2 regions of the Gottfriedia sp. S16(2024) genome follow, and region 1 is predicted to be linked to the other one. Evidence: a T-box and tRNA genes for the amino acid it is inferred to sense, from the RefSeq annotation. Region 1 holds a T-box; the other holds one or more tRNA genes.
The links. A T-box is a leader RNA that pairs with one kind of tRNA and senses whether it is charged. The one in region 1 lies ahead of lysS (lysine--tRNA ligase), so its partner is inferred to be a tRNA-Lys.
Positions count from the first base shown of each region.

Region 2: it encodes a tRNA-Lys, which carries the amino acid that the T-box ahead of lysS (lysine--tRNA ligase) is inferred to sense. The anticodon was not compared.

Region 1 covers NZ_JBFLUO010000001.1:4,111,778-4,127,346, reverse strand. Annotated here, with positions in the region: gene AB1282_RS19560 (3'-5' exonuclease) at 1-275, shown strand, start outside; gene AB1282_RS19555 (hypothetical protein) at 488-1,225, opposite strand; gene AB1282_RS19550 (hypothetical protein) at 1,513-1,824, shown strand; gene AB1282_RS19545 (exodeoxyribonuclease III) at 1,970-2,734, shown strand; gene AB1282_RS19540 (NUDIX hydrolase) at 3,034-3,651, shown strand; gene AB1282_RS19535 (serine hydrolase domain-containing protein) at 3,839-4,774, shown strand; gene AB1282_RS19530 (rhomboid family intramembrane serine protease) at 4,931-5,548, shown strand; gene AB1282_RS19525 (hypothetical protein) at 6,194-6,703, opposite strand; gene AB1282_RS19520 (hypothetical protein) at 6,852-7,004, shown strand; gene lysS (lysine--tRNA ligase) at 7,072-8,640, opposite strand; T-box leader at 8,718-8,981, opposite strand; gene AB1282_RS19510 (DUF6944 family repetitive protein) at 9,089-9,757, shown strand; gene AB1282_RS19505 (DegV family protein) at 9,935-10,798, shown strand; gene AB1282_RS19500 (DUF3243 domain-containing protein) at 10,954-11,202, shown strand; gene AB1282_RS19495 (MDR family MFS transporter) at 11,579-13,054, shown strand; gene AB1282_RS19490 (SH3 domain-containing protein) at 13,270-14,178, shown strand; gene AB1282_RS19485 (IDEAL domain-containing protein) at 14,404-14,739, opposite strand; gene AB1282_RS19480 (RrF2 family transcriptional regulator) at 14,876-15,280, opposite strand; gene spxA (transcriptional regulator SpxA) at 15,375-15,569, opposite strand, start outside.
Region 2 covers NZ_JBFLUO010000001.1:1,262,821-1,278,389, reverse strand. Annotated here, with positions in the region: gene AB1282_RS06135 (DNA/RNA non-specific endonuclease) at 1-721, shown strand, start outside; gene AB1282_RS06130 (hypothetical protein) at 1,219-1,539, shown strand; gene rlmH (23S rRNA (pseudouridine(1915)-N(3))-methyltransferase RlmH) at 1,782-2,261, opposite strand; gene AB1282_RS06120 (CxxH/CxxC protein) at 2,321-2,512, opposite strand; gene AB1282_RS06115 (MBL fold metallo-hydrolase) at 2,588-3,382, opposite strand; gene AB1282_RS06110 (two-component system regulatory protein YycI) at 3,385-4,182, opposite strand; gene AB1282_RS06105 (YycH family regulatory protein) at 4,169-5,524, opposite strand; gene walK (cell wall metabolism sensor histidine kinase WalK) at 5,521-7,356, opposite strand; gene yycF (response regulator YycF) at 7,356-8,060, opposite strand; tRNA gene AB1282_RS06090 (tRNA-Phe) at 8,410-8,482, opposite strand; tRNA gene AB1282_RS06085 (tRNA-Asp) at 8,489-8,564, opposite strand; tRNA gene AB1282_RS06080 (tRNA-Glu) at 8,588-8,659, opposite strand; tRNA gene AB1282_RS06075 (tRNA-Lys) at 8,679-8,751, opposite strand; gene AB1282_RS06070 (adenylosuccinate synthase) at 8,892-10,181, opposite strand; gene dnaB (replicative DNA helicase) at 10,396-11,754, opposite strand; gene rplI (50S ribosomal protein L9) at 11,782-12,225, opposite strand; gene AB1282_RS06055 (DHH family phosphoesterase) at 12,222-14,198, opposite strand; gene AB1282_RS06050 (YybS family protein) at 14,291-15,217, opposite strand; gene rpsR (30S ribosomal protein S18) at 15,350-15,569, opposite strand, start outside.

The DNA.
Region 1 (15,569 bases):
CAAAGAAGGTATTACCAAAACAATCCCGATATTCATTAGATACTTTATCAACTCAATTCGGTGTTTTATTAGACCATCATCACCATGCATTAGCGGATGCTGAAGCGTGTGCGAAAATATTTCTTCATTTAACGAATGAATATGAGATCTCATCATTTGAAGAGTTATATGAGAAAACTTCAATTTATCATGGGCAAATACACCAGTTTGATTATCGTTCATCATTAGTGAAACCGAAGAAAAGCAATAAAAAAACAAAAATAAAGACAGATTAGGATTGAATTCCTTTTCTGTCTTTTTTATTACTGCACTCTACGAAATAATATACAATTTTTAATAATATAAAACTAACCCTATATCCATCCTTAATTGGGAACAGAATTAGTTTTATTATTTTTTAAATACTAGAATAGGTAAAAGAAATCCCAACTGGTCGCTTATATTTACCACTGGATTCTTTTGTGTCATACCCAATCCAAGGATCATTTCAGACTTCAAATGAATATATTTTCAAATAGTCTTTAGCAGTGATACGATAAGTTTTACCTGATGGTACGTTTATTTCGTAAGAGTCAGAAATAGTATAGCTTTTTTTATATGTAATTCCTAATTCAGTAGCAATAGTTTTGATAGGTAAACCCGCAGTTCCAGAAACTTCAACATCCCGAGACTCAGAGATAGTCATTGTAGCTTTACTCTTACCTTTGTAAGTACTCATTCGTATGATTTCTCCATTACCGTAAGAAGTTCCTTTGCTTTTAACGTAAAGCCCATTTCCCCACATAGGTTTAATTACAATAGGAGCCACTTCCTGATCGAGATAGGCGTCAATTTGGTCTTCTTTAATAACAACTGTATAACCAAGGACATTTTCACCTTCTACTGGTTCGATAGCACCATTTTCGATTAAATCATTTAAAACTTCTTCGTTTGAAACATTAATTTGTAAGTCACCAATCTCTGTAACCCCAATTTCAACTCCAGGCTCTTCTTTTGAAACTATGACTTCGCTGCCAATTTCAAAAGTAACCTTATTTACCAATCCTTCATTAACTGACTTCAAAGCCTCTTCATCAGTAAATAACTCTTGTGCTGGGAGAGTTTCCGTTTTAATTGAAGTGTTATTTTCTTCAGCAGAAACCTGCTTATTTGTATTGTGTAAAAATGGAATGAAAATTGTTATCACAAGTGATAACGAGAGCAAAGTAACAAATAACTTTTTCATGTGTATGCCTCCAAAAAATTATTATGGTATTATTTACTATAATTAGAGTGTATAACAAATAAAAAAGTGGTAGGGTTTCTAAAAAAAAACTTCGCGTTTCAATATTGGAATGATCTACATAAAAGGTATTGTATTGTGAAGGAGAACTGCATAAAATACTTAATAGTAGGAAAACCGATTTAATCAAATGGATTGGTTATTCTATTAGTCTACTAGAGGACAGGTTAAATCGATTAGATAAAAATAAACAGGATTTGAGAACTCGAATAACTGAGATAGAGGCGAATGTGGATACACTTATCCAACAACTTTTTGAATCGTCAGAACAGGTCAAGAAGGTTATCTCAAGGAAGATTGAACAACTAGAAGACGAACGCAGTAAGCTTGAAACAGATTTACTTTCATATGACGTTGTGAAGATTAAAGCAGAGATTAGTAAACTAATTGAAACAATTAATCATATTAATAAATCGTCTAATCAGGAAGTATTTAGTATTGAAGATGTATTATCGTTTGTTGAATTTATCAAGATTGACAATGAGGATTTAGATATTGAATTCAACTTCGATAAATTACTACCTAAGCAAAACATCCGTTAAAGATGCATTGCTTGATATAATGGATAATTTTAAATCAGTATCGGATGAATATAAAAATATGATAGACAAGTTGTGATTTGTTATTGCTTTTTTAGTTGCCGTCATTAGTAAAACCGAAACCTAAACCTAAATTGGAGAAAAAAGTATGAAATTAATATCTTGGAATGTAAACGGAATAAGAGCATGTGTGCAAAAGGGATTTTTAGATTATTTTAATGAACAAAAAGCGGATCTATTTTGTATACAAGAAACGAAGTGCCAAGAAGATCAAATAACGTTGGAATTAGCGGGTTATTATCAATTTTGGCATTCTGCAGTACGAAAGGGTTATTCAGGTACTGCAATTTTTACGAAACATAAACCTTTAAATGTAAGTTTTGGATTTAACGGTAAAGAAGAAGATCAAGAAGGAAGGGTATTAACCTTAGAATTCGAGAAATTTTATATGGTAAATGTTTATACGCCTAATTCTCAGCGAGATTTAGCCAGATTACCAATAAGATTAAAATGGGAAGATGATTTTAAAAACTACTTAAATAAGCTCGATGAACAAAAACCTGTCATTTTATGCGGGGACTTAAATGTCGCACATAATGAAATCGATTTGGCAAATCCAAAATCAAATCGTACGAATTCTGGCTTTACGGAAGAAGAACGTGGTAAAATGACAGCAATATTAGAAAGTGGCTTTACTGACAGCTTTCGATTTTTAAATCCAACTAAAGAAGGTTCATATAGTTGGTGGTCTTATATGGCAAAAGTCCGTGAACGAAATATTGGATGGCGTATTGATTATTTTATTATTTCAAATAGACTTCAAAATGAGCTAATAAATTCAGAAATTCACTCCCACATTATGGGTAGTGACCATTGTCCCGTTGTTTTAACGATGGAAGATTCAATCATTTAAATATAGACAAAGTACAAAAATTTGATTTTCAGACTGATTGCAAGCGCTTGTCTTTCGAGGCGCGAAGCCTGGTGAGGAGCGGAGTTACACTTTGCGGTATTGAGCACCGCTTAACAGTAGAAGCAACGAAGAAAGCGAACGTTTGGCGGGCAGTCTGAAAGCTCTAAGGTTTTAGAGCTTTCTTTTTTTATATAGGCATTTAGTAAGTCAAAGAGAAGCAATTATGCGTAAACTAAAGTTAGGACAAAGTATAGATTGTTAATAAGACTACCTATTAGTAGAAAAGGAAGTGGATTCCTATTAGTATAAAATGGCTAGAATGGGCACAGAGAATCCAAGCAATTTCTCAAGCAGGATTGACCTTTACGAAAGATGTTTTTGATAAAGAAAGGTATGAAGAACTAAGACATATAAGTGCTGATATTTTAAATCATTATTCAGAATTACAAATTGAAGAAATCGAGGGATTGTTTCGTAATGAACGGGGGTATCCAACACCAAAGCTTGATGTTAGAGGTGTCGTATTTAAAAATGGCAAAATATTATTAGTAAAAGAAAAGCTAGAAAATAAATGGTCTTTACCAGGTGGTTTTTGTGACGTTGGATTATCAGCTTCGGAAAATGTAGTTAAAGAAATTTATGAAGAATCAGGCTATGAGGTTAAAGTGAAGAAACTACTAGCAGTTTTAGACATGACAAAGCATGACCATCCACCACATTCATATCACTACTACAAATTATTTATACAATGTGAAATTGTTGGGGGTAATGCCTCTACTGGAACAGAAACAAGTGATATTGGTTTCTTTGATCAAGAGTACTTACCAGACCTTTCCCTCAATCGAAATACTGCTGCTCAATTAGAATTAATGTTTGAATATTATCAAAATCCTAAAAAAGAAACATGTTTTGATTAAAGATCAATTAAAAAGAAAATATAAAAGATATTAAATAAATCATTTCAGAGTTGCGATCGCAGCTCGATTTTGTTTTAAAGGGTACTAAGTTTATAAAATTGAATTGAAGTTATGAAAAATATACATATTTAGAATTAATGATTAAAATAGAAGGAAATTAATAAATCAATTTTAAAGGAGAAATGATTTGAAAACAAATTCTATGAATTATGTAAAATTCGAAAATGAATTAACAAAAGAACGCATTTCTACTTGCCTTATTTATCAAAATGGAGAAATTAAATATCATTTTTATAAAAATTTAAAAAGCGAAACAAAATTATTCAAAATTAATTCCGTTACGAAAAGTGTTTTATCGATGTTAATAGGAATTGCAATAGATAAAGGATTTATAGAAAGTGTAGATGTACCAATTTCTAAATACTTTCCAAATATCGAAGAGAAAAAACGAGAAATTACGATCGAACATTTGCTAACAATGACACCTGGATATGATTGGCAAGAGTGGGGCGAATGGGGTGGGCGTCCATTTCCAATGATTAATAGTAAAGACTGGATACAATATGTACTTGAAAAAGAAATGGTTAATAATCCAGGTGAAAAAATGATTTATGATTCTGGAGCATCACAAGTATTAAGTGCAATTATTCAGTTGGTAACAAATGAAAAACTATCTTCTTTCGCAAAAAGTATGTTATTTGATCCGTTAGGAATAAAAGAGTTTATTTGGCATGAAGATTCAAAAGGAATAAATATTGGTGGATTTGGTTTAAGTTTAACGACAGATGATCTACTAAAGCTTGGGATTTTAATGATGCAAAAAGGAAAATGGAATAATAGACAGATTATTTCAAGTGAGTGGATTGAAAAATCAACAAAAGCGAAGTACCATACATATCCGCATGTTGGTTCATATGCATACCATTGGTGGGTGCTTGAAAATAAAGAGTTAATGGAACTTGATTCAACGATTTATTTTGCCATGGGTTATGGAGGGCAATTTATCATTATTTCGCCAAAAAATCAATTAGTAGCAGTTTTTACAAGTGCAAAATATATTAATACTTCTACCCCATTAAAAATCATTCAAAAATACCTTCCTTTAATATTAACAAATGAATAGGGCCGAAAAGATCAAACCTTTATCCTGTAATTTCTATTCTCTAAATTTTGTATGTTTTTTTAATTTGAGAATAGGAATTTACAGAAAAATGTCGAATTAAGTAATAGAAAATATAAATAACAACTTGATAATAGCTCCAAGAAGGGATGAAGATTGATGTTTTTGGTGACAGAAGACTTCAAAACGTTTATTAGGAAATATCCAATCACAACTATTATGGTTGGTTTATGTACTATATTAGCGATCATTACGACATTTTTAGGTGGATATACAATCGAAAATATCATCAATTTAGGTGGGTATGAGCACGAACTAGTAAAACAAGGTGAAATATGGAGACTTTTTACTTATGCATTTATGCACGGAAGCTACGCTCATTTTTTTATGAATATGACCTTTATGATTATTTTAGGAAGACCATTAGAAAGAGCGTTAGGTTCAGTTAAATTTTTACTATTTTATTTATTATCGGTTATTCTTACAGGCCTTATTATTAATTTTAACTATACACCTAATACAGTTGAGACAGGTGCATCAGGTGTTGGCTATGCTTTTTTAGGAATGTATTTGTTTATTACATTATTTAGAAAAAAGATGCTCTTTTCAGATGATCGTAAGTTTGTCATAACATTTTTAGGAATTGGATTACTATCTTCGTTAATTATCCCGTCGACAAGTTTGACTGGTCACCTGGCAGGTATGATTATCGGTTTTATGATAACTCCTCTTTTATTAAAAAAAGGTGCTAGGTTTCAAAACTCCGTTAATGTTTAGAGTACATATAAGAGAAAAAAATAATTTTGTTATAACGATATAATATTTTCAAAACAAACCTAGTTCAAATTGGACTAGGGTTGTTTTGGTTATCTTTCGGTTGAGAATGAACGTTAGTTATACTTAATTTCCATTTTTTTGACGTTGAGATTGTCTGGGTTCCAAAATAAAAAGTGCAAATTCCACCAAGTTACAAAGATTAACCACATATGTATAATTAATAAAAATACTTCAAAATCATCAGCCAATACAAAGGGAATAGAGATGAAGAATTTATATTTTTTTATAGCAGTAGTAGTAATCTTATTAATTGTATTTAGCTTGATCTATACTTTTCGCATCATTAATGAAAGAAAGAAAAAATTAGAGTTAGTGAAACAAGAGTTTTAAATGACTAGTGGACGATATAATCTTACATATGAAAGAAGGGACAACTGAACAATATTTAGATTATATGTATCTGGACGGAAAATTTTAAAAGGATTCTCAAGTTGTAGAGGAACAGGAAGTTAGGGACTCTATCTATCAATTTTGGAAATCAGGGGCTTTTTCTTTATATAGTACTGAAATCCGAGTTGAATAAGTTTCTTAAAGGTTGTCTAATTAGACAACCTCATTTTTTAGTTCAAAAATCAAAATTTTAATTTAAAAATCATATAGATCGATAATTCGGTCAGCTGTTTGACGGTTTCTACATAATTTGTAGAGATCATTAAAAAATCGTTCAACTTCAACAGAAGTACTCGGAATTGGTATTTCTACTTGAAGTGAACCAAATACTTGTTTAAAATAAGCTTTTCGTTCAGCGTTTTTACCATCCCGTTTTAATGGATTGTATTTCCAAACTAAAAATAATTGACCATCTTGCTCACGAATTTCTCTTATTTCTGCAGCGGTTGTAGATTTATTTTCAACATATATGACTAAATAAAAATTTTCATTGCGATGCCAGTCGATTAATAGTAAATAATAGCTTTCTTCTTCTACTTTACTTAAGTGAAAGGCAAAAACAATAGGTTTACCGTTTGTCCATTGTTGAAAATTTTGTAACGTATTTAAAGTTGTTGGTATTTCCTCAATATTAAATAAAGAATTATTTGAAACCATCCAATTTTTAATCTGATTTGAAATACTGATTGCAATTTCTTTTTTCATCATTTACCTCAACTTATTAAGTCCTTTTTATTATCATATCATCAAAAAACAACTTAATAAAATTCTTCCTTGTAATAATCTACCATCTATAAGTTAAAGTTGAAATACTCATATTATTAATGATGATTTAACTAAGGAGGTTTTTATAATGGCAAGAGGTAAAAGCTTTAATCATAAGAAAAAAGGTCATGAACCAACTCATCCAAAAGGATCACTAGTCGCCCCTGAAGACCGTAAACATGAAGATCGAGAAGAAGATTATATTGTGACAGAAGAAGCATTTAAAAATCGCATTCAATAATAATTTATTAAAATGGGACTCAGATTGTATATACCTGAGTCCATTTTTATTTTTACTACCTTATAGATTAACCTTCGTTGAAGTTTAATAAGTTGATTAGTTGAATTTTATTCACTGCTTGAAACAACAATGGAATAGGTGGTCCACTTGTTCTATTTAAAACGAGCTGATAGATCATTGTGAAAAAAGTTTTTTGGTTTGCTTTCATCACTTTTTTGTCGTCATGATAACAAATCGAATATAATTCTGTCATTAATTCAGTTTGATCTTGGTGCTTGTTATTTAATAGATAGTCACATAAATTTTTCAACCAATATTGCTGTTCTTCAGTTAAAGAATGATAAAACTCAATAGCTTGTTTGTCGTTTACAATGATATTTTTTTGTGGATAGTAATTTTTAATCCAGTATTCAGCCATCTGACTAATTTTCTCTATTTCTTTTGCTGAGTAGTTTTCTCCATTATGAACAAATATGTCTTGTAATAGATCTACATTGTAATTAACGAGTGGTAGTATGCTAGCAACATGATTAAACTTTGGATGTTTTTTATTAATTATGCCAAAATGTGCAAATTCGACCGATTGACAAATATCTAGATCTTGTAAAGATTTGTCAATATAATTTGATTGATACCGTTCAAATTCTGAATAGTTTTTAATCACATCTTCATCTAGACCAATATTAAATGCTGCAGTTGGTTTATATTTAGCAAACATAAAGAGAATAACTTCTGGTAAATAGATTTCTAATAACTCAGCTGGGGTTATTAAATTTCCAGAGGAGCTAGACATTTTTTGATTTTGACCTTTTATTCCTATAAACTCATAAGGTGTATAATGAGGTGCGTCATAGTCAAATATGGCCTTAGCAATTTCTTTTGAAACATTGTAACTTCCTGTTTCAGATGAATGATCTCTTCCACCAGGTTCAAATACAACGTCTTCTTTCATCCATCTCATAGCCCAATCAATCTTCCAGTTTAGTTTAATATTGTTTGCAACTTCTACAGATAATTGATTTGAAAATCCACATTTACATTGATAATCTAAAATTTTTAGTTCCTCATTGTAGCGGGTAATTGTAGTATCATCTTTTTTGCAGCTTTCACAATATAGAGTAATCGGGTAAAAATCATTACGTTCTCGTTCATTTGGAACACTTGTTTTGAACTTAATTAAAATATCATAAATTTCTTTTCTTTTTTCAAGAGCGTGTATAATGTCAACATTGTATCTACCTGATTTGTATTCTTGACTTTGATAAATAAACTCAACTTCAATTCCTAGTTCAGATAAGGAATGTTCAAATTCCTTTTCAAAGTGTTCAGCGAATGTTGAGTGACAGCCAAATGGGTCAGGGATATTTGAATAGGCTTTACCAATAAAATGATGAAAAGTTGGATCGATATTATTCGGGACCTTCCTAAAACGATCAAAATCATCCCAAGAAAAGATAAATCTTGTTTTTTTACCTAAATTATTTAAAGCTTTTACAACAAAATAAGTTGTAATGATCTCACGAAAATTTCCAATATGAACAGACCCAGATGGGCTTATACCAGATGCACATACATAAGTTTCTTTATTTGGATATTTTTCAATTAATTGATTTGCGATTTTATATGCCCAATGCATGTTATCACCTCGAAATTATTTGTTTTTTAACCTTTTAATTACAAATAAAAAAACTCCCACCCCCAAGATTTAATCATCTTGAGGACGAGAGTTTGTTAACTTCGTGGTACCACCCCAGTTTATTGATATGTTACCATACCAACCTTATTTAGGTACGGCACGAATGCTTATACCCTATCTCTATAACGGGAGAACCCGTCGTACCATCTCTAAAGTGAACTTTAGTTCCATACGAAGCTCCAAGTCTTTTTTCATAAAGTTGATTATTACTCCTTTTTCAGCATTCAGGAGCTCTCTGTAAATAATTTTAGCTTTACTACTTTTCTCTTCATAGCTTTTAAATTTCGAAATATTAATTGTTATTATATTAATCAAAACAATATTAATTGTCAATTAAATCAAAAGTTGAATAAACTAATTTAAATACTGTTTGAATGGAGGTGCCAAATTGAGGGATATAGTTGATGATTTACCCCTAATCGGTGCTTATTTTTTATTATTTGGTACATCAACGGCGGCTGTTGGTATTTCAAGTACAAAAATCGTAAGTGAAAACTTTGGTAGAAGTTTATTCGCTAAAGGTAATGCAATCGAAGCATTTGGGAACTCCATTCAAGCTATTGGAAGAGAAAAATTATATAAGAGAGCAAAAGAAGAAAATGAAAATGAAAAAGAAATAGAATTTGAATTAATGATGATGATTGGTGCTTGGATTCAAGCAATTGGAAATGGTACAAATACATTTGCAACACATTTAGAAATTGAAGGAATGGAAAGAGAAGGTTTTAGATTAAACGCTCTCGGAGGTGTCATTCAATCAATTGGTGCTCAAATTGAAACAACTGCAGCATATAGCGAGGGGACGCAACTAGATAAAATTGAGGCATATGGCAATCAATTAATCGGTTTAGGCGCGTTAATAGACGGCATTGCAAATGCGGCATTACTACGTGATAAAATTATTTTAGGTGAAGATTTATTACTTGTTGGTAGCTGGGTGCAAGTATTCGGAGCAATTTTAATTATTTATGCACTGCGCAATAAAAGAAGCGAATATGAAAAAGAACAGTTAGAATATCGATATGGCTATTATCCAAATAAAAAGTTCGAATGGTAAATTACTAATTTTTTGTGAAGAATACGAAAAAAAGAAGGTATAAATTTGTTAATGGCAAATATTATTATTAAAATTAAATTAAAACATTTTGTTTTTTTTGTTAAGCATTTTGTGAGAAAATAGAGTTTATCAATTTAAATAGAATAAACCAATTTTTTGAAATAGAGGTATGATTAGATGAATTTAAAAATAATTACTGATAGTGCGGCAGATTTACCAAAAGATATTATTGAACAATATAATATTGATGTCATTCCATTACGAGTTTATTCAGAAGATGAAAAAGAATATTTTGATGGTTTAACATTGGATTCAAAGACGTTATTTAATGAAATGCGTAATGGAAAAGTATTTAAAACGTCTCTTCCTTCGTATGAGTATATTTATAATACTTTCGTTAAATATGCAAAGGAAAATATACCATGTATTTATATTGCTTTTTCTTCTGAACTTTCAGGTACATATCAATCAGCAGTAATGGTAAAAAATGAGTTTGACGAGGAATTTCCTGATTTTGATTTAGAGATATTTGATACAAAAAGTGCATCAATCGGACAAGGGCTAATAGCTGTTAATGCTGCAAAACTTGCGATGAATGGAGTTACAAAAGAAGAGGTTGTTAATAAGATAATACATAGCATTCAACATATTGAACATATTTTTACAGTAGATGACCTTCAATATTTGGTGCGTGGAGGTCGCTTGAGTAAAGTGGCTGGTTTTGTAGGCAATTTATTAAATATTAAACCTATATTACACGTTGAAGATGGAAAGTTAATTCCACTTGAAAAAATAAGAGGTTCTAAAAAATTGATAAAAAGAATTCTTGAAATTATGGAATCTCGTGGGACAAATTTATCAACTCAATTAATTGGTATTTCTCACGGTGACGATCTAGATAAAGCAATCGAAATTAAAAATGCTTTGGCAGAGACATTTGGATGTAAGGAATTTGTCATTAATTCAATTGGGTCTGCTATAGGTGCTCATGCAGGACCTGGTACTTTAGCGATATTTTTTATGAACGATAATAAAAAATAAAATAAATAAAAGGGCTAATTTCACAAAATGAAATCAGCTCTTTTATTTTAATTTTCTGATAATATTACCCGGATAATAATTCATACATAATTACTTCATAAAATGCAAATAGTATTTATGTAATCTTCAACAATTAATTTTATGAGGTGAAAACGATGTCAATTTTAGATAACTGGGATCAATGGAAAGATTTTTTAGGTGATCGTTTAGATGCAACAGGTGAAAAAGGTGTTGGTGAAGGTGCTATTTCTGAAATGGCATATCGCTTAGGTAATTATCTAGCAAATGAAGTTGAACCAAAAAATGCAGAAGAACAAATTTTAAAAGACCTTTGGGAAGTTGCAGATGAACAAGAGCAACATACAATTGCACATCTAATGATGAAGTATGTTAAAAATAAATAATTAAAATAATGTGATTAAAAAATAGCCCTGTGAATAGAATCATAAGGGCTATTTTTAATTTGTTTAATTTAAAGAATGAAAACTTAAACTTTCTGGTTGTAGAAAACAAAATGGGTTTACAAAAAATTCAATAAAAATAATAAAAATTAAACTTGAAATGGACATATAATTCACATATACTGTACTTATTGTGAGTACTGTTTTTGGAATAAGGACAATTACTATTTACATTTTATTTGTTTTTTTGTATGATAGACTTTCTGTTCAAATTTCACTTTTATCATAAAATGGATTTTTGCACTAATAAATAGAATAGAATATTTGAACGAATTTCAATACAGCTTTTAAAAAATATATAGAAGAATGGGGATAATATATGAATAATCAGCAAAATTCGGCTGAAACGCCGTTTAGCGTAAAAACGATTATTGGTCCAATGATGGCAGTAATCGTAGGTATGATCATGGTTATTTTAGATAGTACGGTAGTAAACGTAGCATTACCGGGCATTACCGAATATTTTAAATCTGATTTAACAAAAATGCAGTGGACGATTACAGGATATACATTAGCATTATCAGCTGTAATACCACTTGCAGGTTGGATGTCTGATCGATTTGGTGCAAAAAGAATTTTCTTATTTACGATTTTGTTTTTCACAATCGGCTCAGTGCTTTGTTCAGTTGCACAAACACCTGAACAATTAATTTTATTCCGTGTAATTCAAGGGGTTGGTGGAGGAATGGTTGCACCAATCGGTATGGCGATTATCTTTAGATTAGCTCCACCAGAAAAAATCGGGTCAATTATGGGGATGCTTGGAATTCCAATGTTACTAGCACCTGCATTAGGACCAGTTATTTCAGGATGGTTTGTAGAGTATTCTACTTGGCATTGGATCTTCCTAATTAATTTACCAATCGGTATTATTGCAATGATAATTGGCGCTAAATTCTTACCTAATTTCGAAACAAAATCAGTTCCTGCTTTAGATGGATTAGGAATTATTATTGCTCCAATTGCTTTTTCAATGTTAGCATACGGTGTTAGTCAAAGTTCAACAAGCTGGACTTCAAAAGGAACATTAACAGGCTTAATTGTTGGTGGAGTAGCATTATTACTCTTCATCTTTGTTGAACTTCGCCAAAAGCAACCTTTACTTGAGTTACGAGTATTTAAATCATCTGATTTTGTTAGAAGTATTTTAATTACATGGATTATGCAAATTGCTTTATTCGGTTCTTTCCTAATTGTTCCATTATTTTTACAAACAGTTAAACAATATGGGGCATTTGAAACGGGCTTAATTATGTTACCTCAAGCATTAGCATCGGCTTTAATGATGCCAATTGGTGGTAAAATGTATGATAAAGTTGGTGCTAGACCGATGGCGTTAGTTGGTTTAACAATTATCACATCTGCACTTTTCATTTTCTCTAAAATCTCAGTAGACTCATCAAATACATTTATTATGTTAACACTTGCTATGATGGGTGCTGGAATGGGATTATCAATGATGCCGATTAATACACATGTATTACAATCTGCACCAAGACATTTAGTAAGTCGTGTAACTCCTTTAACTGCAGCTGCACAGCAAGTAATGGTATCATTTGCAGTAGCAGGTATGGCTGGATTTTTAACTTCAAGTACAAAGGATTATATGACAAAAACAACGAATCCATTAAATGCTATGATTTCAGCATTTGGTGATACTTTCTTACTAGCAGCAGGAATCGCATTAGTAGGAGCGTTGTTAGCAATTATCTTACGTAAACCAAAAGTGCAAAATACAGATGCCTCAAAAGCAGATCTTGACGAGTCAAAATCTTCAATGATGGTAGGACATTAATAGATAAAAAAGAAGCCAAATTCAAAATTGGCTTCTTTTTTTGTCATTATTGATTATAATTTAAATAGTATCGAAAAAATTTTAATAATTTCTATAATTTTAAGAAAAATGTTATAAAACTAATTGAATTGTAATAAAAATGTCCTTATTATGTAAGGTTAGTTATGTATAATTAAGGCTCGAATATAGTTTTACTTTACAATGGAGCTGATTTAATGATTAAAAGTATTTGCAAAACGACTTTAGCACTATCAATTTTAACTGGAGGTTTATTCTATGGAAATACTACTCCGAGTTCAATTAAGACTGTGGAAGCTGCAACGATAAGTGGTACAGTAACTGCATCCGTTTTAAATGTAAGAAGTGGTCCTAGTACTAGTTATAAAGTAGTTGGGACACTTAAAAAGGGTGCGAAAGTTACGATTACAAGCACAAGTGGATCTTGGTATAAAATAAAAAGTGGAACAAAAACTGGATGGGTTTCTACTAAATATATAAAAAAAGCCCCAACTACAGTGTCTGCAACGACCGTAAATAAAATGAAAACTTTAGGTACTTCAAAGCAATTAATCATTGTGTCAGCAGAAAATGAAAGTACAAGAAATGTTTTAATTGAAACATTTGAAAAAAGCGGTACTAGTTGGAAAAAACTTCATACATATTCAGGCGTGATCGGTAAAAACGGCATGATTAGTAGTAAACATGAAGGTGATTATGAAACACCTGAAGGGAAATATACAATTACAACAGCTTTCGGTAGATATTCAAATCCAGGTACGAAAATGTCATATCGTAAAATTACTTCAAATGATGTTTTTGTAGATGATTCAAATAGTAAATTATATAATACTTGGCAATTGGCATCAGAAAATAACGGTAGATGGAAAACTGCTGAAAAAATGAATATTTCTCAATATGATTATGGATTTGTTATTAACTATAATACTGTGAGAACCCCAGGTAAAGGTAGTGCAATATTTTTTCACATAGCTGGAACTTCAGGATATACTGCAGGCTGCACGGCTACATCTAAAACAAATGTAGTATCCATTTTAAAATGGTTAGATCCTGCAAAAAAACCATTAATTATTCAAACACCATTGAATAAATTAACTCAATATTAATATGATTTGAAACTGGTCGATGATTTGATCAGTTTTTTTATGTTTAAAACTTGTAAAAGGTGCTTGTCTCTAATAAATGAAAGGCTGTCAAATCGGAAGTTTTTTAAGTTAATTAAAGGTTTTGTTAAATTAAAATGTTGATTTTTGAACTAAAAAAAGGCTGTCTAAATAGACAACCTTTAGAAATGCTTATTAATTTAAACCTTACTTTAGTATAATAAAACTTTATTTTACGCCATTAACAAGTTCTCTCATAGAGTTTAACTGTGAAGATAGCTCATTAAACCAAACCTCATCCCCCGTTGAGAGGGCTACGTCAATTAGAAAGCGAATCTGTTCTTTGTTTGTCACTTTTGAATCGGGCATTTTCATAACGTTTTTATTTAGCATGTGAATGGTTTTCCCAACAGTCGTTTTGTTATCTGAAGTTATTACATTTACAGTTACTATTTCATCATGAATTTTAAATGATTCAACATAACCTATAACTAATTCACCACCCATTGATATACCTTTAACCCAGTCACCTGTTTTTAAAATAGAATTATTATTTGTGTTCATTTTTTTTCCACCTTCTTATTTAGAGTTGCAATTTAAAAATTTGTGATCGTAACAGTACTTAGTATGAACTGTAACTTTTTTTATTACATTTCAGATAAAAGAAGGCATAGCCTTCACTTTAGTAGCTGTTTACTTATCATCTGATATGATCGACAATGTCCTTAATCGTATATTGCTTTAAATATCCTCCAAGATGTTTTTCGGCACCACAGAAAATATTAAAAAGAACATTTTGCATATTTGCCCCAACAACACACTTTTCATTTGATTCTGGGCACTTAGGCTGCAATGCCCCCTCAGAGGTGATCCTATAAATATCCCATAAATTAACTTCATTTAAATCTATAGCAAAAATAAATCCACCACCAGTTCCTTCCTTCGATTTTATAAATCCATGCTTTTTTAACAAACTAAGCACTTTACGAATACGAACTGGATGGACACAGGCACTCTCTGATATTGCATCACTTGTAGACATCCGATCCGGCTGCAGCGCAAGATAAGTTAAACTATGAATGGCAAGAGTGAAATCACTATTCATGGTCTGCCTCCTAAAAATCGTTAATTTCTTTATATATTCCGAGATTTAATTTAGTACTGTAATAAAATGTGTTGAAAATTGAAATTTTTTATTATTAATTAGCTACTTTTTGTGATTTAATGTATGAGAATGTTCGTAGCTTACGAGGAAGAAAACTACGAATTTCTTCTTCGTTATAACCAACCTGTAATCTTTTTTCGTCTAGGATTATTGGTAGGCGCAACATTTTGGGATTATTTATAATTAATTTATATAATTCATTTAATGGGAGCGAATCAATATTTATATT
Region 2 (15,569 bases), 2.8 Mb from region 1:
TGCTACAAATAATGTATCTAATTCTAATAATTATTTGATGGTTAAACCTCAGTACGATTTATCCTACAACAATAGCAAACACGAACCTAACTGGGTTAGCTGGCATGTAGGGTCATCTGATCTCGGAAGTACATCTCGTCAGGATGACTTCCGAGCCGATACAACATTACCGCCAGGGTGGTATCAAGTGACTGCTAGTGAATTTTCGGGAAGTGGATTTGATCGTGGTCACATGTGTCCATCGGCTGACCGTACATCTACGGTTGCTAACAATTCTGCAACTTTTCTAATGAGCAATATGATTCCTCAAGCTCCAAATAACAACGAGGTTACTTGGGCAAATTTAGAGGAATATAGTCGTTCACTTGTATCAGCTGGAAACGAATTATATGTAATATCTGGGGGGTATGGATCTGGAGGCACTGGGTCTAGTGGATATAAAACTACTGTTGGGAATGGTGTTGTCGTACCAGCAAAAACATGGAAAGTGATCGTTGTATTGCCTAATGGGAATAATGATTTAAGTCGAGTTACAGCTTCTACGAGAGTAATAGCTGTAGTACTACCTAATGATCAAACAGCTTCAAGCCACCCGTGGAGCTACTACAGGGTAAGTGTAGATTCAATTGAGTCTATGACTGGTTATGACTATTTATCTTCGGTGCCTGCTAGCATTCAAAGTGCCATTGAAGCTAGCGTTGACAATGGTCCGACAAATTAAATCTTCATTTAATGATAAATAATAAGCAGATCGAGTATAAAGAAAAGGGAATGTGTTCCAAAAAACTTTTGGTACACATTCCCTTCTTTATTTAATAAACTGACCCTATTTATGATACGGCTCACCGTAACGTATCTAAATGAAATTTATTAGGATGTAAGAAATCACCAGTATACTTCTATTCCTACAATCGTTTCCTCACTATTAGGATGGATACTCTTGAATGAGGGCTGTTAAACGATATTCTTAACAAATTTTTCCGTAAAATGTCTCCCCCTCCACTGGTGGAATTTTCACATAAAAAGTTAAATTCTTCTATTCTGTCATCTTTTTTCATATCTAATCTTTCTGCTTCATCTTCGTAAATCATTAAATGGTTTTCTGGCAATATACTAGATTGTGGAAAATACAAAAAAATTAAGGTGTTTAAATTTTTAAATAGTTTTAACTATTAATTATTTATACATGATATTATGAAAATGAAAGGTGGTGATATTGTGGTATGGTTTATTGTAATTGTAATTGTAATAATTGGTATAATACTAAAAATGAATAGCACTTCTAGCCGTAACGAAGATAAACACTCTCCTGAAGAAATCATAGAAATTGCAGAATTCGAACTGAAATTTAGGTCAGAATTTGCAAAAAATAAAATGTTACTAAAGAGTGGTAAGATAACAGATAGACAATCAATGAAATGGTCAAAAAATTTATTGGAAGAACACAATGAAATTCAAAGAAAATACAATATAACAGAAGAAGAAATGTCTCAATACTATGAACTTGTATATTCTAAATCAAGCGTTTATCATAATTAAAATTATTTCAAATCCTTAGTAAAACTAGGGGTTTTTTTATCGTCCCTAAGTTCTGGACAAACGTGGTGTGCAAACTATAATATATCAAGTTTTCAATAATTGTTCTTCTTGATCGATTTCACCATTAATAATAGTTGTTTCTACTTTTAAATCTTTAATTTGGTTTGGGTTTGGGTTTGGACAAGCAAAATCCTACGGATAAAGAGAAAAGGGACTCATTGAAGTCCCTTTCTATTTTCCACTTATTTATGATATGGTTCATTCCTATTTATACGAAAAGCTCTATAGATCTGCTCCACCAAAATTAATTTCATTAATTGGTGAGGAAAAGTCATTTTTGAAAATGACAAAGTATCATCCGCTCTTTTCATTACAGCATCACTTAAACCTAACGAGCCACCTATTACAAAGACTACTTTACTGTTTCCATATGTAGCTAGTTGATCGAGTTTTTTTGCTAATGATTCTGAGGTATGTTCCTTCCCCTTAATTGCTAATGCAATAACATAAGCGTCGTCGGCTATTTTACTTAAAATTCTTTCGCCCTCTTTTTCTTTCACGATTAGCATGTCTGCATCACTTAAATTTTCTGGAGCCTTCTCATCCGCAACTTCGAGTATATCCATTTTTGCATAACTCGATAATCGTTTTATGTATTCATCGATCCCCATCTTTAAATACTTCTCTTTTAACTTTCCAACACTGATAATTGAGATATTCACACTATATCCTCACTTTACGAACAAGTTATACACAAAAGTTATCCACATACCCACAATTTCTATCCACATTTAGTGGGGGAATCTATGTTCGATACAATATATATGGCATCATTTTGACAATATTCACAGGTTGTGGATATATTATGCGTTTTTTCGACTTTATTCAACAGGGGTGTTTCACTATACTTATCCACAAAATCATCGAGAGCCCATTCTATATGCTCATCACAACTTAAAATTACTTTTTCCACTTATGCACAGCTCCTTTTTTTTAGCACAAAAAAAAGAGGAGAAAGTAAACTCTCCCCTAAAGTATGCGCTTTGTTTTATACATACACTATATCTGTTGGTTTTTGAGGGTCCGTGTCATGAATTTCAAATTGCATCCCAACTTCAAATCCTTTTCCCTCTAATGTTTGTGTAACAGACATTCTGGCAAGCTCTTTCATATTATTATCTTGGCTTAAATGCGCAAGATAAATACGTTTTGTTTTATCTCCAATTACATCAGACATTGCAAGTGCAGCATCCTCATTTGATACGTGACCAACATCGCTTAGTATACGACGTTTAATGCTCCATGGATATCTACCCATGCGTAGCATTTCAACATCATGGTTACTTTCAAAAATGTACATATCTGCGTTAGAAATGATTCCCTTCATTCGATCACTTACATAGCCTGTATCCGTAATTGTAACAAATTTTTTCTCGTTATGATGAAATACGTAAAACATTGGTTCAGCAGCGTCATGTGATACACCAAATGATTCAACTTCAATATCCCCAAACTGAATCGTCGTTTCCATGTTAAAAATGAACTTTTGCTCTGTTGGAATTTCTCCAATTAAATGGTTCATTGCTTTCCATGTTTTTTCATTCGCGTAAATTGGGATTTGATATCTTCTGGCAAGAACTCCAAGTCCTTTAATATGATCACTATGCTCATGCGTGACTAGAATGCCGGAAACTTCTTTTATATCCCTGTTGATATCTTTAAATAAAGACTCCATCGCTTTACCGCTCAGTCCTGTATCAACTAAAAGCTTAGTTTTCTCCGTCCCAACGTATAACGCATTTCCGGTACTTCCACTTGCAAGTACACTAAAATGCAGACTCATCGCTATTCACTCCATTGTTCTTTATCTATCTTAATTATTTGTCCCTCAATAGCATTTACAAAGTAATCCTGCTGTTCATTGACAACGATATGCCATGCTGGCGCTATGAATTTAACTCCATTCGATAACGGGATTACTGTATAATAGCCAAAGTTAACCTTTGTAATTCGATCACTAGGTTTTAATTCATCTTTAACAAATAAATTTTCAATGGCTTTAATTGCCGGTAACGCTTCTTGCACATTCTTTTTATCGATCATTTCCTTTAAGTTTTCTAAATATCTTTGGCGATACCCATAAATCTCATTCTTATCATTATACTTTATTTCAACTACTGAGCTTTCGATATTATAAATTAGGCGATCTTTATAGGTTTGACAGAAGTATATCGTTTTTGACGTTTGATCTATTTGACAATAACGATAGTTACCACCATTCCAAACATACTCCTTCACAAAGTTTTCTAAAAAGAGTATTTTATTTGTCTCTGCAATTGGAACTGGTTTTTTCAATTGACTTTGTAATACATCTTTGTAGATTTGTATATTCTGTCCTTTTCGATCAGCAAAATTTTTCTTCGAGAAATCCTTACTATTACCCGATATATAAGATTCCTTTAAAGAATTTTTAGGTAATGTCACATATGTGATATCATTTTCCTTTAATTGCTCCTCAATACTCGATTCCGCCATCGTATCAAACTGGTCGCTACTTCGCTTTTGATAATATTGAATCGCTAAAAATAAATCTAATACTAAGAAAGTTAAAATAAATATTGTTTTGATTCTACTCCAATCCAACAATATTCACCCCAGTTCTACTTAGCAAATCTTGATCAATCTTCTTATATGTGTCATCGTAATTTATAATCCAAACAGGTTTTAACTGGATTGCTCTATTATAGTACGGCTGATTGATTGTTGATTGATCTTGATCAAATATCGTCTCGTACCCTAAGCTAATATCCTTAATAAGGGATTTGTTAATAGACTTATTGTTGGATATGATCTCCATAATTTGAGGACCAGCCATTAACTCCATTTCACTTTCCTTCTTGTCCACCTGGATTCTAGTAAATTTATACAATGGACGTTTAAAGGTTTCTATATCGTCTACTCCCCAGCTCGTCGTAATTGTTGAATTATTATACACAGGTAAATTATTTACAAAAAGTCTAAATGAAACTTCATTATTTTCAGGTTTAACTCCAGACAAAATATATCCATCAGTCCAGCCACCATGAGCATTAATAAAATCAACGCTTCTTTGGACTAATAAATTAGGACTTTGATTATTATTGTTTTCAGGTGTTGTCGGGTTAACAAATGAAATCGCTCGATTTAATGGTGAAACTGACATTAATCTAGTACCGTCTGTGAATGTATCTCCTGAATCGGTACTTTCTTTTCGGACATTTGATGGATCACTAAATATAGCATCTTTTAATTTATCAACATCTATATCCGTCGTAAGGAACTCCATCGTTGTTAATTTGATTGGTTTTTTAGGTAAATAAATTATTTTACCTGAATCTAACTTATATCTTAAGCTTTCAGTAAAGCTTTCGTAATTGTCTCTTATCTTTTCAACTGATGCAATAATTGAAGAGTTATCAAATGTTGCTCCATAAAGAATATTTTGTGATTCATTTGAAAAGTAGATCCTTGCTGAAGAATCCTGTTTAGTAGATAAATTGATGATTATTCGATCAAATAAAACATTTTGTAATCGTTTTGCATCTAGATTAAGAACTTTACCTAATGTCTCTATTGGCACTTCAGTTGGAAAAATAATTTCTAGTTTATTTTTTCCTTTTGTTATTGATTGGTAGGCAACTTCAGATGTTCTATTTGTCAGGTTTTCAAAATTTGTGATTTCGGATTTCTGCAATGATCTATAAATTGGTGATATATTACTCTGTTTAGTTGTTTCATAATTTTTATTTGATTCATGAACAACTAGTAAATTCGGAATTACTATGTCCTTAAAGTCTCTTTTGGCACCAATTGAAACTTTTTGGACATAGTCTTGATTTTGAAGTACATCGTATGTTGGTTGATATGACCATAAGCTATATGAAAGTACTAAACTTACTATAACAAGAGTAGTTAATACAACTGATTTTATATGTTCTCTTCTCATTCCCACTCATCCTCTTGGTCATCAGCCACTGGAAGTGTGAAATAGACTGTTGTACCCTTTCCTTCTTCACTTTTAGCCCATATATGACCATCGTGCGCGTAAATCATTTCTTTTGCCAAAGCAAGCCCTAGGCCAGTTCCTCCAACTTGTCTTGATCTAGCTTTATCTACTCGATAGAAACGATCAAATATCTTTGATAGATTTTCTTTTGGAATTCCCATACCTTCATCAGTAATACTAACTAATATTTGATCTCTAGATTCTTTAATACGATAAGTTACAGTCCCACCCTCTGGTGAATACTTTAATGCATTTGAAATAATATTATCTAACACTTGTGTAATTTTATCTTCATCTATAAATACAAATCTTGTCTTACTTATAAATTCACGTTTGAACGAAACTTCTTGAGACTTACTCATTTCGTGTCGATCAATTATACGATTAAACAATTCTGTAAAGTTAACCCAATCTTTCATTAAACGATATTCAGTACTATCTAACTTAGATAATTGTAATAAGTCATTTACTAGCCTTATCATTCGTTCTGTTTCATCTTGAGTTACTTGTAAGAACTTAGGTGCGATTTCTTTATTCTCCCAAGCTCCATCTGACAATGCTTCCAAATAGCTTCTCATCGTTGTTAACGGTGTTCTTAATTCATGTGACACATTGGAAACAAAATCTCTACGTTCTTGCTCGATCTTTTCCTGTTCAGTTACATCATAAATTACAGCGATTAGACCATTAACTTTACCTGACTCTTTTTGTATAGTTGAAAAGCTAGCTCGTAGAATCATTGGTCTCTTATTATCGCTATAATCTAACATAATTGAATCTGGCTCATCGTATAAATCATCTAGAGTATTAATCTTTTCGATTCCCAATACCTCTAAAATAGATTTATTTAATACTGTTTCACGTGAAACATTTAGCATCGTTTCAGCTGGATCATTTAAGAGAATAATTTTCCCTCTACGGTCAGTTGCAATAACGCCATCTGACATATGCTCTAGTACTGATTGAAGCTTTCTTCTTTCTCCATCTGTTGAAGCTCTAGCTTGCTGTAAGTTACGTGATAGATTATTAAATGATATCGTTAATTCACCAATCTCATCTTCACTATAGGCCTTTAATTTGCGAGAGAAATTTCCTTTCGCCATTTCTTGGGCCTGTCTTCTTATTTCTGAGATTGGCTTCGTAATTGCTTTAGCCAATAATATCCCTAAAATGGATGTAATCGCGACTGCTATAAGTGTACCCGTTGAAAAAATACGGTTAATTAATTCCATTCTTTCATAAGTACTTTCCATTGAAGCACTCGTGTAAATCGCTGAAACAATTTCGTCACCTTCCATCACTGGGGTAACAATCGTTTTCATTCGATGACCGTTTTTAGGATCAATTAACACTTTTTCAGTTCTAGTACCTACTAAAAGTGCTCTTTTAACTAAAATATCAGTTGTCCTTTTTCCAACAATAGACCGATTACTAGAATCCGAAGTAGCAATGACTTCACTATTTTGGTTAATAACTCTTACATCTGATATCCCAATATTCTTTCCAAAGTCAGAAACTATTTTTTGAATATTAGCTTTCACCTCTGGATCGTCCAGAGTTTTCTTTTTTTCATACTCGATTTTTATATTATAAGCCAGTAGCTTAGCCCGTTCGTTTATCGCAACTGTAAAACTATTTACAAGTTGCTTTTCAAGTTCTCTCGAAAAATAAACGCTAATAATTTGCATAGCTACCAATATGAGTAAAATATAAACAAGTACAAATTTAAATACAATTGATTTAAATAAACCAACTTTATTGTAAGCTGCCATTAATCTTGCTCCGGATCACGCAGGTAATATCCTACTCCTCTTCTTGTTACAATGAAAAGTGGATAACTTGGATTGTCCTCAATTTTTTCACGAAGTCTTCGAATTGTTACATCAACAGTTCGTACATCTCCAAAATAATCATAGCCCCAAACAGTTTGAAGTAAATGTTCTCTCGTCATAACCTGTCCGATATGCTTCGCTAAATAATATAGTAATTCAAACTCGCGGTGAGTTAATTCGATCTTCTCGCCACGTTTTGTTACGATATAAGCGTTTGGATTGATAACAAGCGAACCAATAATAACTTCAACTGACTCCTCTTTTTCAGATGTAGCTCCAGTTTGATGTCTACGTAAATTTGCTTTTACTCTAGCAAGCAACTCACGTGTACTAAATGGTTTTGTTACGTAGTCATCTGCTCCCATTTCTAAACCTAGTACTTTATCTAATTCAGAATCTTTTGCTGTAATCATAATGATTGGCATTTCATGATTCTTTCTAATTTCTCTACAAACTTCTAAGCCATCTCTAATTGGCAACATAATATCTAATAAAACTAAATCAGGAAGAAACTCGTCTACTTTTTGTAATGCTTCCTCTCCATCATACGCGCAAACAATTTCAAAACCTTCTTTTTCTAAATTAAACTTCAATATATCAGCAATTGGTTTTTCATCATCGACTATTAATATTTTTTTATTCATTCCCCGCACTCCTTTTCTAGTCAGTTTTCGCTGCCATCAATTCTATACATATCTTTTGCAATTTAACATTAAATTAGGCAACAAATAAACTTTTCATAGCAATTTCGTTTTGTGGACTATCTCTCTAAATATAATACGACTACGATCATACGTGTTATTCTTTTTATCTATAAACACTAGATTTTTGAAAAAAACCTCTAGCTTGTTGCTAGAGGTCTACTCCACTTACTTCTATTTTAAATTAAGTAGGTTTTTTTGTAAAATCGAACTGTTTTATTCAAACTAGAATCTATTTTCTATAAGGTTGATATAAAATAAAAAACTACTGTATATACAGTAGTTTTTATGATGGCTCGGGACGGAATCGAACCGCCGACACGAGGATTTTCAGTCCTCTGCTCTACCGACTGAGCTACCGAGCCATTATATGGCGGTCCCGACCGGGATCGAACCGGCGATCTCCTGCGTGACAGGCAGGCATGTTAACCGCTACACCACGGGACCAAGATAAGTTTTTTAAAAAAGGATGACCCGTACGGGACTCGAACCCGTGTTACCGCCGTGAAAGGGCGGTGTCTTAACCGCTTGACCAACGGGCCACATTAATTTAAGAAAAGATGAGCCATGAAGGATTCGAACCTTCGACCCTCTGATTAAAAGTCAGATGCTCTACCTACTGAGCTAATGGCTCATAAAATGATTAACTTCATAAACTATGTACTAGTTATGACGACAAGACTTATCTTATCATACTTTCTAATAAGTTTGCAATAGTTTTTTTAAAAAAATAATAAAAGCCCCTAAGTTTTTATTTAAGGGCTTTTTATTATATTAAGCTCCGTAAACGTTACGTACGATATTTGTTTGGTTACGGTCTGGACCTACTGAGAATACAGATAATGGAATACCTACTAATTGAGACACACGTTCTACATAGTGTCTTGCATTAACTGGTAGTTCATTAAGCGTTTTTACTCCTGTAATATCTTCTGTCCAACCTGGAAGTTCTTCATAAACTGGCTCACATTCTGCAAGTTGTTTTAAGCTAGCAGGGAACTCAGTAATTGTTTCTCCACGGAATTTATAAGCAACGCAAATTTTAACAGTCTCTAGTCCTGTTAATACGTCAATTGAGTTAAGTGATAAATCAGTAATACCGCTAACGCGACGAGCGTGGCGAACTACTACACTATCAAACCAACCAACACGTCTTGGTCTTCCAGTAGTTGTACCGTACTCACGACCTACTTCACGAATTGTATTTCCAATTTCGTCGAAAAGCTCAGTTGGGAATGCACCTTCACCAACACGAGTAGTGTAAGCTTTACATACACCAACAACGTGATTAATTTTTGTTGGACCAACTCCAGATCCAATTGTTACTCCACCTGCAACTGGGTTAGAAGAAGTAACGAATGGGTATGTACCTTGGTCGATATCTAACATTACACCTTGTGCGCCTTCAAATAATACGCGCTTTCCACCATCAATTGCATCATTTAATACAACAGAAGTATCACACACATATTTTTTAATTTGTTGTCCGAACTCATAATATTCTTCAAAAATGTCATCAATATTTAATGAATTTGAATCATACATTTTTTCAAATAAATTATTTTTCTCTTCAAGATTACGTTTTAATTTTTCGTAAAACTCTTCTTTATCTAAAAGGTCTGCCATACGGATCCCCACACGTGCAGCTTTATCCATATAAGCTGGTCCAATACCTTTTTTAGTAGTACCAATCTTATTATCACCTTTACGCTCTTCTTCTAACTCATCTTGTTTTAAATGATAAGGTAAGATAACATGAGCACGGTTACTAATACGTAAGTTGTCAGTTGAAACACCTTTATCATGTAAGTATGCTAGCTCTTGAACTAAAGCTTTAGGATCTACAACCATACCATTTCCAACAACACAAATTTTATCTGAGAAGAAAATACCTGATGGAATTAAATGAAGTTTGTACTTTTCACCATTAAATACGATTGTATGACCTGCATTGTTACCACCTTGATATCTAGCAACTACTTCTGCCTGTTGTGATAAAAAGTCGGTAATTTTTCCTTTTCCTTCGTCTCCCCATTGAGAACCAACTACTACTACTGATGACAATGTACTGCACCTCCGATTAAAATACGCTATTTCCGAACTAAAACCAAAACTAGTATATCAAACTTACGGAATTTGTCAATAAATCTCTTTGAATAATTCTGTTCTAAGTTTTATTTGTTCGTAAATACAAACTAAAGAATTTGATAAAAATAGTTTGCCCTAACAAAAAAAAATAATCACATAGATTCACTATGTGATTATTTTTTAGATGATATTAGGCCCCTGGCGCTTGCTCATCAAACCTTCGTTCTAAGTTTACGAACTTGTTATATTCTTTTACGAATGCTAATGAAACAGTACCTACTGGACCATTCCTTTGTTTAGCAATAATGATTTCAATAATATTTTTATTCTCTGATTCTTTATCGTAGTAATCGTCTCGATATAAGAACGCAACGATATCCGCATCTTGCTCAATACTTCCTGATTCACGAATATCAGACATCATTGGACGTTTATCTTGTCTTGACTCTACGCTACGTGATAGCTGAGATAAGGCTATTAGAGGTACTTTTAATTCCCTCGCTAGTCCTTTAAGAGAACGTGAAATTTCCGATACTTCTTGTTGACGATTCTCTCCACTTTTGCCGTTACCTTGAATAAGCTGCAAGTAATCAATTAAGATCATTCCTAAGCCATGCTCTTGTTTCAGTCTTCTACACTTAGCACGTATGTCATTTACTCTAATACCAGGTGTATCATCGATATATATACCTGTACCAGCTAAGCTACTAGCAGCCATCGTAAGCTTATTCCAATCCTCTTGTTCAAGATTACCTGTACGTAGTGCCTGTGCGTTAATATTCCCTTCTGCACAAAGCATACGCATAACAAGCTGATCTGATCCCATCTCGAGACTGAAAATTGCTACGTTTTCATCTGTCTTAGTCGCTACGTTTTGTGCGATATTCAACGCAAAAGCTGTTTTACCTACTGAAGGACGGGCAGCTACTATAATTAAATCATTGGGCTGAAATCCCGCTGTCATACGATCTAAATCAGTAAATCCTGTTGGTACACCTGTGATTTCGCCACGTTGATTAAATAAAGTCTCAATTTTACTAAATGTAGTAAATACTACATCTTTAATACTTTGAAAACCAGAAACGTTTGTGCGCTGAGCTACTTTTAAGATACTTTTTTCAGCCTCGTTTAGTACAACATCCACTGGAGTATCTGGTGCATAGCTTTCCGTTACAATATTTGTAGCGGTTCTTATTAATCTTCTTAAAGTAGATTTTTCTTCAACGCTCTTCGCATAGTATTCAACGTTAGATGCCGTTGGTACTGAAGCCAGCAAATCATTTAAGTATGACACTCCTCCAACTTCTTCTAATACTCCTTGATTAGCTAGTTCAGAAGTTAGTGTGATAACATCTAAAGGCTCATTCCTTGAAGCAATCTTAAGCATTGCTTCAAATATTTTTTGATGGGCAGCTCGATAAAAGTCATCTGGTAAAAGCCGTTCTGAAGTTGATATTAGCGCCTCTGAATCTAACAGTATGGCTCCTAATACAGCCTGTTCAGCTTCTATATTCTGTGGTGGAGTACGATCATTTAGCAAATCACTCATTTCTAGTCCTCCAGATGCTTGTTTTTCTTATTGTTCCTTAACGTGTACTTTTAAAGTTGCACTAACTTCAGGATGCAATTTTACTTTAATATTTGTTACACCTAGACCTCTAATCGCATCATTCATTTCGAATTTACGCTTATCTAGTTTAATACCATGTACTTTTTGAAGCTCATCGGCAATTTGTTTGCTAGTGATTGATCCGAAAAGACGACCACCTTCACCCGATTTAGCTTTTAGTTCTACTGTTAGAGCTTCAATTGTTTCTTTTAGCTTTTTACAATTTTCTAATTCAATTTGTGCATCTTTTAATTCTTTATTTTTTTTCGCTTCAAGAGTTTTCATATTACCTGCTGTAGCTTCAATAGCATCTCCATTTTTGATTAGGAAACTTGCATAGCCATCTGCGATATTTTTAGTTTCTCCCTTTTTACCTTTTCCTTTTACATCTTTTAAGAAAATTACTTTCATTTGTTTGTTCTCCCTTCAATATATTCATCGATTATTCTCAATAAGTGTTGTTCAACTTCTCTAATTGAAGAAGATTCAACTTGTGCAGCAGCATTTGTTAAGTGACCGCCACCACCAAGCTCTTCCATTATTAATTGAACATTTATATTCCCTAATGAACGGCTGCTAATGCTAACAACATTGTCTGACCTTTTCGCAATGACAAAAGATGCAATAACATCTGTCATCGTTAATAACGTATCTGCGGCCTTTGCAATTAAAACTTGATCATAGCTTATATTATCTTTTCCAAAGCTAATCGCAAAGCCCTCTTTATACATATAGGCTTCCTCTATTAATTCTGCTTTGCGAATATATTCATTCATATCTTGTTTTAGTAAATTTTGAACGAGGATCGTATCAGCGCCATTCGAACGCAAGTATGATGCTGCATCAAAAGTTCGTGCCCCTGTTCGGAAAGTAAAACTCTTTGTATCAACAATAATTCCTGCAAGTAAGGCTGTTGCCTCAAGCATGCTTAATTTTATTTTCTTAGGTTGGTACTCCAATAACTCTGTTACTAATTCTGCTGTAGAGGAAGCGTACGGCTCCATATAAACGAGAATTGCATCCTTAATGAAGTCCTCTCCTCTTCGATGATGGTCTATCACAACAATTTTATCTGTCTCATCTAAAAGTGATTCTTCTTCAACCATTGTTGGTCTATGGGTATCTACTACGATTATTAATGTATCTTCAGAAATAAGTTCTTTTGCTTTTTCAGGTGAAATAAAACAAGACATAAATTGTTCATTTTTAGACATTTCCCTCATCAAACGATTAACACTTTTATCTACTTCATCTTTATCAATAACAACATAACCATCCACTTCATTATGCATAACCATTTTTAAGATTCCAACTGCTGAACCAAGAGCATCCATGTCAGGTAACTTATGACCCATTATCATAACATTGGTGCTACTCTTCATTAAATCTCTTAATGCATGCGAGATTACCCTCGCTCTAACCCTCGTTCTCTTTTCTACAGGGTTTGTTTTTCCACCAAAAAACTTTACTTTACCGTTAATGTTTTTAACAGTTACTTGATCTCCCCCGCGCCCTAATGCTAAATCTAAGCCAGATTGCGCTAGTTGACCAAGTTCGGTTAAATTTAAACTACCTACCCCGACGCCAACGCTTAGAGTAAGGGGTAAATTACGTTTTGTAGTTTCTTCTCTTACTTGGTCTAATATAGAAAACTTATTATTTTCTAATGCCGCCAGAATTCCTTCATTTAAAACTACACTATATCGATCAGATGAAACACGTTTCAAGAAAATACCATGGCTATTAGCCCAACTATTTAACATAGTAGTTACTGCACCATTTACACTAGAACGCTCCTGATCATCTAATCCCTGTGTCATTTCATCGTAATTATCTAATAAAATAATTCCGATTACTGTTCTTTGATCTTCGTATAACTTCTCTAATTGTGCCTGTTCTGTCACATCAAATAAATAAATGTATCGCTCTTCCCTTTTAATAACTACGCGATATGTTCTTTTACTTATATTCAATACATCTTCTTTTTTCTCTTTTTTCGAAATTAAAGCCATTAATCCTTCAGATAGATCATATATGTGTTTACCTATTAATGAACGATCATCTAAAATATTTAAAATATATTGATTGCCCCATTCAATATGGTACTCTCTATCATAAAGTAATACTCCAATTGGCATTTCTGTAATTGCTTCATTACTTAAATTTTTCACTCTCGACATAATTGATTCTATATACATATCTAAAACGTAGCGATACTTAATTTCTAACTTTACAACTAGAAATATAACGCATAAAAAGATAACGATAAATATTATCCCTATTTTAGGTTGAATATAGACCACAGTTCCGATCAAAAACACTGAAAGAGCAGTTAAAAGATAGACGGGTATAAGAAACATTTGTTTCTTATGAAAATCTTGCATATGTTCAACCCCTAAGCCAAATAAAATCTAACTTACATATTAAAGTTTATTCACTTTTGCACAACAAATTAGTATCAAATATGTTTTTAAGTTTAAATTTTTCTTCTATTAAAGATTCCAATTGAGATGATTCCAATTAGTAAAACAATATAAATTAATGGTTGAATGATAAAACTTGCGATTAATATAATAATTGGTACCGCTTTAGAAAACTGTTTTAAATAACTAAAATAAAAGATCGATGCATAACCTTGAACAAGCAGTAAAATTTGAAGTACATATGTTAAGTTAATTACTGCTGTACTAAGGAAACTACTTTGTTTCAAATTGAAGAACGAAAAAATCATTACAATTAAAAAGAACCACATGAATCCTACTGGGAGTCTAAACTCTCTAAATGGTTTAAATTTCGGTGTTTTATAACCTAATCTTTTTATTAATGGAAAAGTTACTAGTTGTGTTATAAAAGCAACGAAAAAACTACCCATTAACATTATAGAAGGAATTAATGTAGGGATTAATTTAATAGCACTTGAAAGCTCATCTAGTTTCTTTTCATTAGTGCCTGTACCTAAACTGGCACTAAGTTCCTTACTTTTTTCTACTCCTTCCAACATCATGTCAATACCATGTTTAACAAGGTCAGTATGAGAAACTGCTTTGAATAGTATATACGTAAGAACCATATGTATTAAATAAATAAAAGTACTTGTAAGTAAGATTTCTCCTTTACTTCGCTCATTTTTTAATAGATACCCAATTACTATACCAACTGTTGAGTACATTAAAGTAATGGGAAGTAAATTAAAAGAGGCAATAGGAATTGTTAAGCCAAGCGCCAAACAACAAAGTAAAAGTGATTCCTTAATCGAATATTTAATACTAATAATAATAAACGGCAGTGGCATAAGGAATGCCAAAATTAATGAGAGAAATGGTACATATAAAAATACTAATAGCAATACCGAGTAAATTGCTAGAAGCACTGCACCCTCAACTATAAATCGAGTCGATTTCAAAATAAAGCTCCTTTCAACTACCCCTACTTAATTCGCGATAAGCATACTATTACTTATTTTACCATAAAACTTATTTTTTCATAAATACAAAAAAAGTACAGCACGAGAATGCTGTACTTTTTATTACTTAGCTTATTCAGCCACGTATGGTAATAAAGCCATTTGACGAGAGCGTTTGATTGCAATCGTTAATTTACGTTGGTATTTCGCAGAAGTACCAGTTACACGACGAGGTAAAATTTTACCACGCTCAGAAACGAAACGTTTTAATAACTCAGTATCTTTGAAGTCGATTGTAGTGATGCCGTTTGAAGTAAAGTAACAAACTTTACGACGTTTAGCACGTCCACCT